4 regions of the Pseudoalteromonas rhizosphaerae genome follow, and region 1 is predicted to be linked to each of the others. Evidence: predicted binding sites of a transcription regulator. Region 1 holds the regulator's gene; each other region holds the start of a gene.

Region 1 (2,209 bases):
CGACCAATACCGGTACTACCTAGTTTTTCTCTCGATAGTAGTGCGTTGAGGATTTCTTGTTGTGATAGCTGAGGGAGTTGTTCATGAGCCAATTGGCTTATAAATTCAATGATCCGTTTTTTGCTATTAAAAAGGACCGCAGCTTTACTGCAGTCCTGACAAATAAGTGAGCTTAATTTCATAGTGTTAGTGTCGAGCGTGCTTCTCTTTGTGTTTAATTACTTGACGATCAAGTTTATCGATTAGTCCGTCAATAGCTGCATACATGTCTTGGTGCTCAGTCGAGGCAAATAATTCAGCGCCACTGACATGTAATGTGGCCTCTGCTTTTTGGCTTAGTTTTTCTACATCAAGAATAACATGGACATTATTGATATGATCAAAATGCCTTTCAAGCTTGGCAAACTTATTGTTTACATAGTCTCTTAATGAATCAGTAATTTCTACGTGACGACCAGTTAAATTTAGTTGCATAAGCATTTTCCTCTTGTGATTTTACGCCTTAAATCAAACTTTTACGTTGATTTGACGGTGGAATAGCCAGTGACTCGCGGTATTTTGCAATAGTCCGTCTAGCTACTTTGATACCTTGCTCTGCCAATATATCTGCAATCTTACTATCACTCAATGGTTTCGCTGAGTTTTCTGCACTGATCAATTTTCTGATCAATGCTCGAATAGCTGTCGAAGAGCATTCGCCGCCGTTCTCAGTGCTTACATGACTTGAGAAAAAATACTTTAACTCAAAAATACCACGGGGGGTATGCATGTACTTTTGTGTCGTTACGCGAGAGATTGTTGATTCGTGCATCTCAACCATTTCAGCAACGTCGTTTAGTACCATAGGTCGCATTGCTTCAGGGCCATGCTCAAAGAATCCCTGCTGTTGTTTTACAATGCAGTTAGTTACTTTGAGTAACGTCTCGTTACGACTTTCTAGGCTTTTAATAAACCATTTAGCTTCTTGCAAATGCGAACGTATAAATTGGCTGTCAGTGCTTGATTTTACTGAGCGTGACATTGCCGCATATTGGCTGTTCACTCTAATTTTTGGCATGCTGTCTGGATTAAGTTCAACCACCCAGCGACCTTTAATTTTTTTCACCGAAACATCAGGTATAACATACTCTGACTCTTCGCGTACTATAGTATCCGCAGGCTTTGGATTAAGGCTGTGGATCAATGTCATTACTTCTTTCAGCTCATCTTCTTTAAGCTTAGTCTTTTTCATCAAAGTGCGATAGTCACGACTAGCTAATAAATCGATATGATCAGTTAAAATCATTTTAGTCTCGCTAATCCAAGGAGTTGCAGGATCAAATTGATTTAATTGAATACATAAACATTCTTGTAGGCTGCGCGCAGCAATACCAACAGGGTCAAATAACTGAATGCGTTTTAACACTGCTTGCACTTCGTCTAGTTCGATTTCTTCTTCGTTATTACCTTGATTTAAGCTCTCTGCGATGTCTTCGCAGCTCAAGGTTAAAATACCTGAATCGTCAACAGCTTCAACAATCGCAATGGCAATAGCTTCATCGGTTGGACTAAAAGGTGTGAGCTGTAATTGCCACATCAGATATTCGTGCAGGGTTTCAGTTGAAGCACCTTGATAAATTGACTCATCTTCAGGCATTGGGCCGGATGACGTATTTGGCGCAGCACTCATGTATTCGTCCCAGGTGACGTCCATAGCCATTTCGTCACTTAAAGTCTCTTTACTTAATGCTTCGCTACTTTCTTGTTCATATTCGCTGGGCTTGTCGTCTGCTGATGCACTAACAGTTAAGTCATCGTTGTCTTGTTTTTGTTCGTTTTTACCAGCCGTGTCGTCTGAATATTCATGCTCTTCTAGCTCTAACAATGGATTGCTGTCGAGTGCTTCTTGAATTTCTTGCTGGAGATCCAATGTACTGAGTTGCAATAAGCGAATTGCTTGTTGCAGCTGTGGTGTCATTGTAAGTTGCTGGCCCATGCGCAGCTGGAGTGATTGCCTCATGTATCTCTAACAATCCTTTTATTGTTATCATCGTTAAGTCTAGCAGATACTTAGCCGAGCGTGGCTTTATAGCCTAAATTGCTCGCCCAGGTAAACATCGCGGACTGTTTGGTCGGCAAGTACATGCTCAGGGGTACCTGATGCAATTAACTCCCCATGAGAAACTATGTAGGCTTTTTCACAAACATCAAGGGTTTCTCGTACATTGTG
Region 2 (2,209 bases), 770 kb from region 1:
GTTGTGTTAATTGTCAACACTGCCAGTAAATGTGGCTTCACTCCACAGTACGAAGGTTTACAACAATTACATGCAAAATACGCTGATCAAGGGTTAGTAATTATTGGTTTTCCGTGCAATCAATTCGGCAAACAAGAGCCTGGCGGCGCAAAAGAAATAGCGCAAGGTTGTTTAATTAACTACGGTGTTGATTTTGTGATGATGAGCAAAATTGATGTTAATGGCGAAAACGCCCACCCCGTATTCAGGCATTTAAAATCAGCCTTACCTGGATTTTTAACCCGCAAAATAAAATGGAATTTCACTAAGTTTTTAGTTGGCCGCGACGGCGAGGCAATTAAACGCTTTGCACCATTTACCAAACCGCAGCAAATCGAAGGTGCTATTATCAAAGCCCTTAAAAGCAGTAATATCTAAACTCTAAAAGCAATAAAGAGGCAAATTGCCTCTTTATTTAAATTATCTCTTAGTCGTTTAAATACTCATCTAAGTCATCATCGCCCAAGTTTTTACGCAAGCGTTTTTGCTCAAGGTAGTCTTCCAACTTTTTCTTAACCTTTTGCTTATTCTTGTCGTGTTGATTACGCCCGACCATTTCGTACTCGTCTTCAACAAAATCGTCATCTAGCGCATCGTAACTAAATGTCTTACCCACAACCCACTCCATAAAGTGTTTGAGACCAATTAAGGATTTTTTATCACTATCATTGGTAAATTAAAAATGTTCAGCACTATTTCACCGTATGAAAAAGCACCAAAATAAAGCCATAACGCAATTCTAAAATAGTGTTATGTCGATATTGTGAATAAATAGCGCTAAATTTGAGTTCTGGAAAGTGAGAGTTTTTTATCGAAACGATAAGTATCTTTTATGTATTAATGTAAATTAGTCAAAATGACTAAAAAATGGCTTTTTTTATAACATTTAAATGTAATTAAAAAAGGAAAAAAACAATTAACTCATTGTTTTTAAATGCCAATAATTATTGGCATTAAACTTGATAAGTATTAAATACGTTAAATGCGTACTGGTCATAATCAACAAATTAGCAGGAAATAAAAATGAAAAAATTACTATTAATAAGTTCTTTATTCATTGCCACAGGGGCAATGGCACACAATGATAATGAGACGAATATTTCTTTTAGCGGCGACACATGTGACGTTGAATTTAAAAATGATGTGCGTATTAAGCCAAATGAATTAGAAATTTTTACAGCTGATAACCACACTATGACTTTTATAAACAGTGGCGAGTTAATGATTGATGGCCAAACTTTGACACTCAACAGTCAACAACACCAAGCGATCAGTAATTATTCAGACAGTCTGCGTAGCCAATTACCAGAAGTCGCGAACATTGCTCTTGAAGGCGTTAAAATTGCCGGGGTCGCCATTGAAGAAGTCGCCAATGCATTTAATATCGATGGCCTAGATAGCATTAATGAATTAATGGCTGATATTCAGGTAGAAGTACAAAACACCTTTTACCAACAAGGCGCTTTTGTAATGGGCCAACAAAGCTTTAGCCAATTTGGCGAAAACTTTGAAAGCCAATTTGATGAGCAAATAGAAAGCGCTGTACAAGCTGCGATGATGCAATCGATGGGTAGTATTTTAATGGCTGTAGGTTCAGAACTAATGGGCTCTGGTGGCGATATGCAAGCCTTTGAACAACGCATGGAAAATATGGGGGCTGAAATTGAAGCCAAAGTTGAGCAACAAGCTAACCAACTTGAAAAACGCGCTGATGCACTGTGCGGTAATTTTTCAACCATTGCTGATCAAGAGCAACAATTAGTTAAACTAGTTCCAGAATTGAAAGACTACCAATTATTTAGTTATAAACAAAATAACTAACTTGAACTCAGGTTCTAAACGCTAAAAGTTTGATATCCCTTTAGCAGCACTCTTTTTTAAAGGTGCTGCTTTTTTATGCCATGCTATTTCTTCGCTAAATGCACTAACTCACCTAGCTTTATAATCGCTTGCTCAATTTTTTCACCCCATGGCAAACCATAACTTAGTCGAATACAACTGCGGTATTTATTGGTGGCTGAAAAAATATAGCCAGGAGTAATGCTAATGCCACTTTCTAATGCCAGTTGAAATAGTTTTACACTATCGTAAGCCGCACCTAAATCAATCCAGATCACACATCCGCCTTGCGGATCGCTGATCCTAGCGGTACTCGGAAAGGCCTGTTGTA
Region 3 (2,209 bases), 2.3 Mb from region 1:
ATTACCGTGGCTCTACAGGTAAAGGCGTTGATTATTCAAAGCTTGGTCAAAACGACTATGCAGGTAAAGAGTTTGACGATTTAATTGACTTTAAACAGCATCTTGTTGAAATGGGCTTAGTTGATACTAAACGTGTTGGTATTACGGGTGGCTCTTATGGTGGTTATGCATCAGCATGGGCCGCAACAAAATTAACTGAACACTTTGCTGCGAGCGTAATGTTTGTAGGTGTTACCAACCAACTATCTAAATTTGGAACTACTGATATTTCCAACGAAATGAATCTTGTGCATGCACGTTCATACCCATGGGATAAATGGCAGTGGTATTTAGAGCGCAGCCCTATTTACTGGGCTGGCCAGTCTAAAACACCATTACTGATCATGCATGGTAAAGATGATCCTCGCGTACACCCTGCACAATCAATGGAACTGTACCGTTATATGAAAGTACAAGGCAAAGATGTACGCCTTGTATACTATCCAGGCGAAGGTCATGGTAACCGTAAAGTAGCCGCGCAATATGATTACAGTTTACGTTTAATGCGTTGGATGGATAACTATTTAATTGACGGCAAAAAAGACATGCCAGCATTCGAGATTGACCATGCAGGCAAGTTAAAAGCGGTAAAAGACGCCAATAAATAACTCTCTTATTTTGTGTAAATATGCTTTTAGGCCAACATTCATGTTGGCCTTTTTGCTTTTGAATAACAATGTATATGGATGTAATATAAAGACCTAACTCGGTAATTTTTACAAGAAAACATCCTAACAAGCTAAAATATAAAAATTAAATCAATATATTACAACAACTTAAAAGTTGGCTTCCGTCTTGCAATATTCATTGTAATTAATGAGTAAAGCAAGGAAAACCCATGAATATTTTTGAAGCACTTCGTAATGATCACGATAAACAACGTTCGCTTGTCGATGCGCTGATAAAAACCCAGGGGGAGTCACCGAATAGACAGTCTCTTATGGATAATTTAAAACATGAGTTAGTAGAACATGCTAAATTTGAAGAGCGTTATTTCTACAATCCTTTGATGTTTGATGATTTAACCCATGAAAAAGCCCGTCATAGTATTGCAGAGCATCATGAACTTGATGAATTGATTGAGCAACTTGAAGAAACTGATATGAGCTCACCAGCGTGGCTTGTGACCGCTAAAAAATTACATCATCTTGTACATCATCATCTTGCTGAAGAAGAGCATGAAGTATTTCAACTAGCCGGTAAAGCGCTAACCGAAAGTCAAAAAGAAAGTCTAGCCGAAAAGTATAATGATGCGATGAGTTAACTGCTATATGTGCCCGCTTTAATTTATAAAGCTCTCTAAATAGCTACAACTCTATACCATTTGCATTTATTAGGCACCTCTAACACGGTCAATACTTGGCTAAGCAAATACTCTTAAATTAACTAAGCCCGGCATCAAACGCTGGGTTTTTTAATGCTCATGCTCCATCCCCACCTTTATTTAATATGAAAATCATTCATTGAATGTAAATATTTCGCAATTGAATATGCAACTGATAATTGTTATCATACCCACCTTAGTTGCTTATTAGATTAATAATCTTTATTCTTGTCATGAAGGAAGTACAATGAAATCCCGCCCGCTTTATCTGGCCTCACTGATCAGTGCATTATTAACATCAACAACACTTATTGCTGATGATGACACAGCTGAAAATATGGAAGTGATGGTTGTCACCGCTTCTGGTTATGAGCAAAAATTAATAGATGCACCTGCAAGTGTCTCAGTTGTCTCTCGCGAAGATCTACAAAATAAGCCATTTACTAGCCTTGCTGATGCGCTTCGTGATATCGAAGGTATCGATGTTGGTGCCGGACAAGATAAAAACGGTAATATTAGTATTACCATGCGTGGTTTACCCGCAAGCTATACTCTAGTGCTTATTGATGGCCGCCGTCAAAGTGACGTAGGTAATATAGGCCCAAACAACTTTGGTAACAGCCAATTTATGTATATGCCGCCACTTGAGGCTATCGAGCGAATTGAAGTCGTTCGTGGCCCAATGTCCACTTTATATGGCGCTGATGCAATCGGTGGTGTAATCAATATTATCACTCGTAAAAATCTTGATAGCACCCATGGTAGCGTCACGGTAAGCAGTAATATCCAACAAGACGATCAATACGGTAACGATAATAAAGTCGATATATATTTGACCGGACCAAG
Region 4 (2,209 bases), 220 kb from region 1:
AACAGTTACGCCTTGCCAACTATATAGCTGGTATTCGCGAGCAATCACTGAAAGAGATGATCCCTGAAGATTTATTAGCATTTAGTGGTAAACATACTTCTGCACTGGATCCAAGTAGTTATAATTTTGATGTCGAATGGTTTAGCTCTACTAAAAGCGCCAAAGCTTTTCATCAAATGCTTGCCGACCTGCCGGCATTATTTGATGAAGCATTAGCACATATACCTTTAGAAGGTGAAGTAACTGAAGCTGATTACCAAGAATTTGTGGTCAAATATTTAAAAGCCTTTACTGATAGCAATGAAAAGCCAACGCTTGCACCGGCAACTCGTCTATTAGCAATGCGCCGCCCAGATGTTTTTACACCAATTAATAACACCCGTTTAGATGCACTTTGTTCAGCATTGGCTATTACTAAATTAAATAATCGTGACTTTGCGCGTTATTGGCAGGATATTGTTCAAGCAGTTCATGGTATGTCTTGGTTTAAAATGGCAAGTGGTGACAGCGAGCTGGATCAACAACTTGTTGCAATCAAAGCGTTAATTCCGTGCTTTTTCTATCACGCGGACAAAAACACGCCTGAAAACTCTAACTACATCAAGTTATTGAGCAAGCCAAAGCGTACAACAACCACTGGCACTAGAAAAGTGCGTCGTGGTAAAGAGTCTGCTGAAATACTTGTAGATCGCGCACTTGCTGCTGACGATATGCCTGAGCATATTCGCGCAAAGCGTGATTCAATTATCAGCGAAGTACAAAAAGGCCGTGGCGTGAACGAAACAATCAGCCTAATGCGTACTATTTTTGGTTAAACCACAGTAAAAAATACAAAAACCCGCTGCAACTGAGTTGTGCATGCGGGTTTTTTTACGCACCAATAAAGTGCGCAAGCTTCGTAAAAAACAATCTCCTCCTTTCACTATAAATATTTATACCGTTGTTTATAAAGTAATTTAAATATAAATTATTGCTTTTCATTTAACTTGGCACAAGCAGTGCAATTATCCTGGTAGACAACTAAAAATAGGATCCGCAATTATAGACTGCAATCTAATTAATAATTGCGAGCCAAAAAATCAGCATAACAACAGGATACCAAACATGTTAAAACTAAAATCAGCAATTGCGATCAGCACACTTGTACTCATGGGTGCAACATCTACAGCAGCATATGCAGAAGTAACAGCCAATGCCGCAGCAACTTCAAACTACTTATGGCGTGGTCAAGAACAAACCGGTGGTGATGCTGCAATTTCAGGTGGTATTGATTATGCCAACGAATCAGGTTTTTATGCTGGTACTTGGGCTTCAAATGCAAGCTGGGCCGATGAAATGACCTACGAGCTTGATCTCTATGCTGGTTTTGGTGGCGATATTAATGAAAATATGAGCTACGACGTTGGCTACATCTATTACGCTTACCCTGATGCAGCTTCTGGCGCAGACGCTGATTTTTCTGAAATTTACGGTAGCATCAGTATGGGTGGCTTTAGCTTTGGCGCATCAGTTCTTGCAACTTCAGCCGCAAGCGGTGATGGCACAGACTTTGGTGATTCGTTATACCTGACTGCAGATTACGGTTTCGCAGTTGGTACTAATGGCACTGAAATGGCCTTACACTTAGGCCATTACTCAGGCGACTTTATTGGTGATGACGACATCATCGACTACGGCGTATCTATCTCTAAAGATGGCTTCACTTTTGGTCTATCTGATACCGATATGGATGACAGTGATATTAAGGCTTACGTTGCTTTTTCAATGGACTTTAGCCTATAAAAAGAATGTGTTACTTGCTGCAACACTAAGGGCCGTAAGGCCCTTTCTCGATCTTGGTAAGCGGTAAAAGCGACTAAGTTCAGATTTTATGTCAATACTTACCCTAAACTCAGACTGCTTAAAACTTACAACTCCTATGGCACACTGTGCCCTGTTGAACCTTGCCAAATACGATACCATTGTTCGCGACTGAGTTTTAACTGCTTAGCAGCAACAGCCGATTTAACACGCTCAATGTTGCCAGTGCCCAGTACCACTGATGGGGAACTTGGGTGCATTAATAACCACCCGTAAACCACTTGATCAATAGAACTTGCACCAATTTCGCTGCCGACTTGTTCGAGTACATGACGCAGGCGAATCGCTTTTTCATCATTTTCTGCAAAAATGCGACCGCCAGCCAAAGGTGACCAACACATAGGTTTAA

What was found. The regulator sigma-54, encoded in region 1, starts transcription at its own class of promoters, with help from an activator protein. The targets are predictions, from matches to a motif close to GTTGGCACGNNNNTNGNNT.
Region 2: the regulator sigma-54 is predicted to act here: its motif matches at 986-1,004, upstream of PVK79_RS02305 (YggN family protein).
Region 3: the regulator sigma-54 is predicted to act here: its motif matches at 822-840, upstream of PVK79_RS08670 (hemerythrin domain-containing protein).
Region 4: the regulator sigma-54 is predicted to act here: its motif matches at 986-1,004, upstream of PVK79_RS23200 (TorF family putative porin).

The regions. Positions count from the first base shown of each region.
Region 1 covers NZ_CP118496.1:5,066,895-5,069,103, reverse strand. The annotation lists gene ptsN (PTS IIA-like nitrogen regulatory protein PtsN) at 1-182, opposite strand, end outside; gene hpf (ribosome hibernation promoting factor) at 187-474, opposite strand; gene PVK79_RS22120 (RNA polymerase factor sigma-54) at 503-1,999, opposite strand; gene lptB (LPS export ABC transporter ATP-binding protein) at 2,066-2,209, opposite strand, start outside.
Region 2 covers NZ_CP118496.1:504,482-506,690, reverse strand. The annotation lists gene PVK79_RS02315 (glutathione peroxidase) at 1-417, shown strand, start outside; gene PVK79_RS02310 (PA3496 family putative envelope integrity protein) at 467-655, opposite strand; gene PVK79_RS02305 (YggN family protein) at 1,063-1,860, shown strand; gene PVK79_RS02300 (aminotransferase-like domain-containing protein) at 1,944-2,209, opposite strand, start outside.
Region 3 covers NZ_CP118496.1:2,035,163-2,037,371, reverse strand. The annotation lists gene PVK79_RS08675 (alpha/beta hydrolase family protein) at 1-647, shown strand, start outside; gene PVK79_RS08670 (hemerythrin domain-containing protein) at 878-1,303, shown strand; gene PVK79_RS08665 (TonB-dependent receptor domain-containing protein) at 1,611-2,209, shown strand, end outside.
Region 4 covers NZ_CP118496.1:5,289,411-5,291,619, forward strand. The annotation lists gene PVK79_RS23195 (hypothetical protein) at 1-815, shown strand, start outside; gene PVK79_RS23200 (TorF family putative porin) at 1,105-1,782, shown strand; gene PVK79_RS23205 (aldo/keto reductase) at 1,917-2,209, opposite strand, start outside.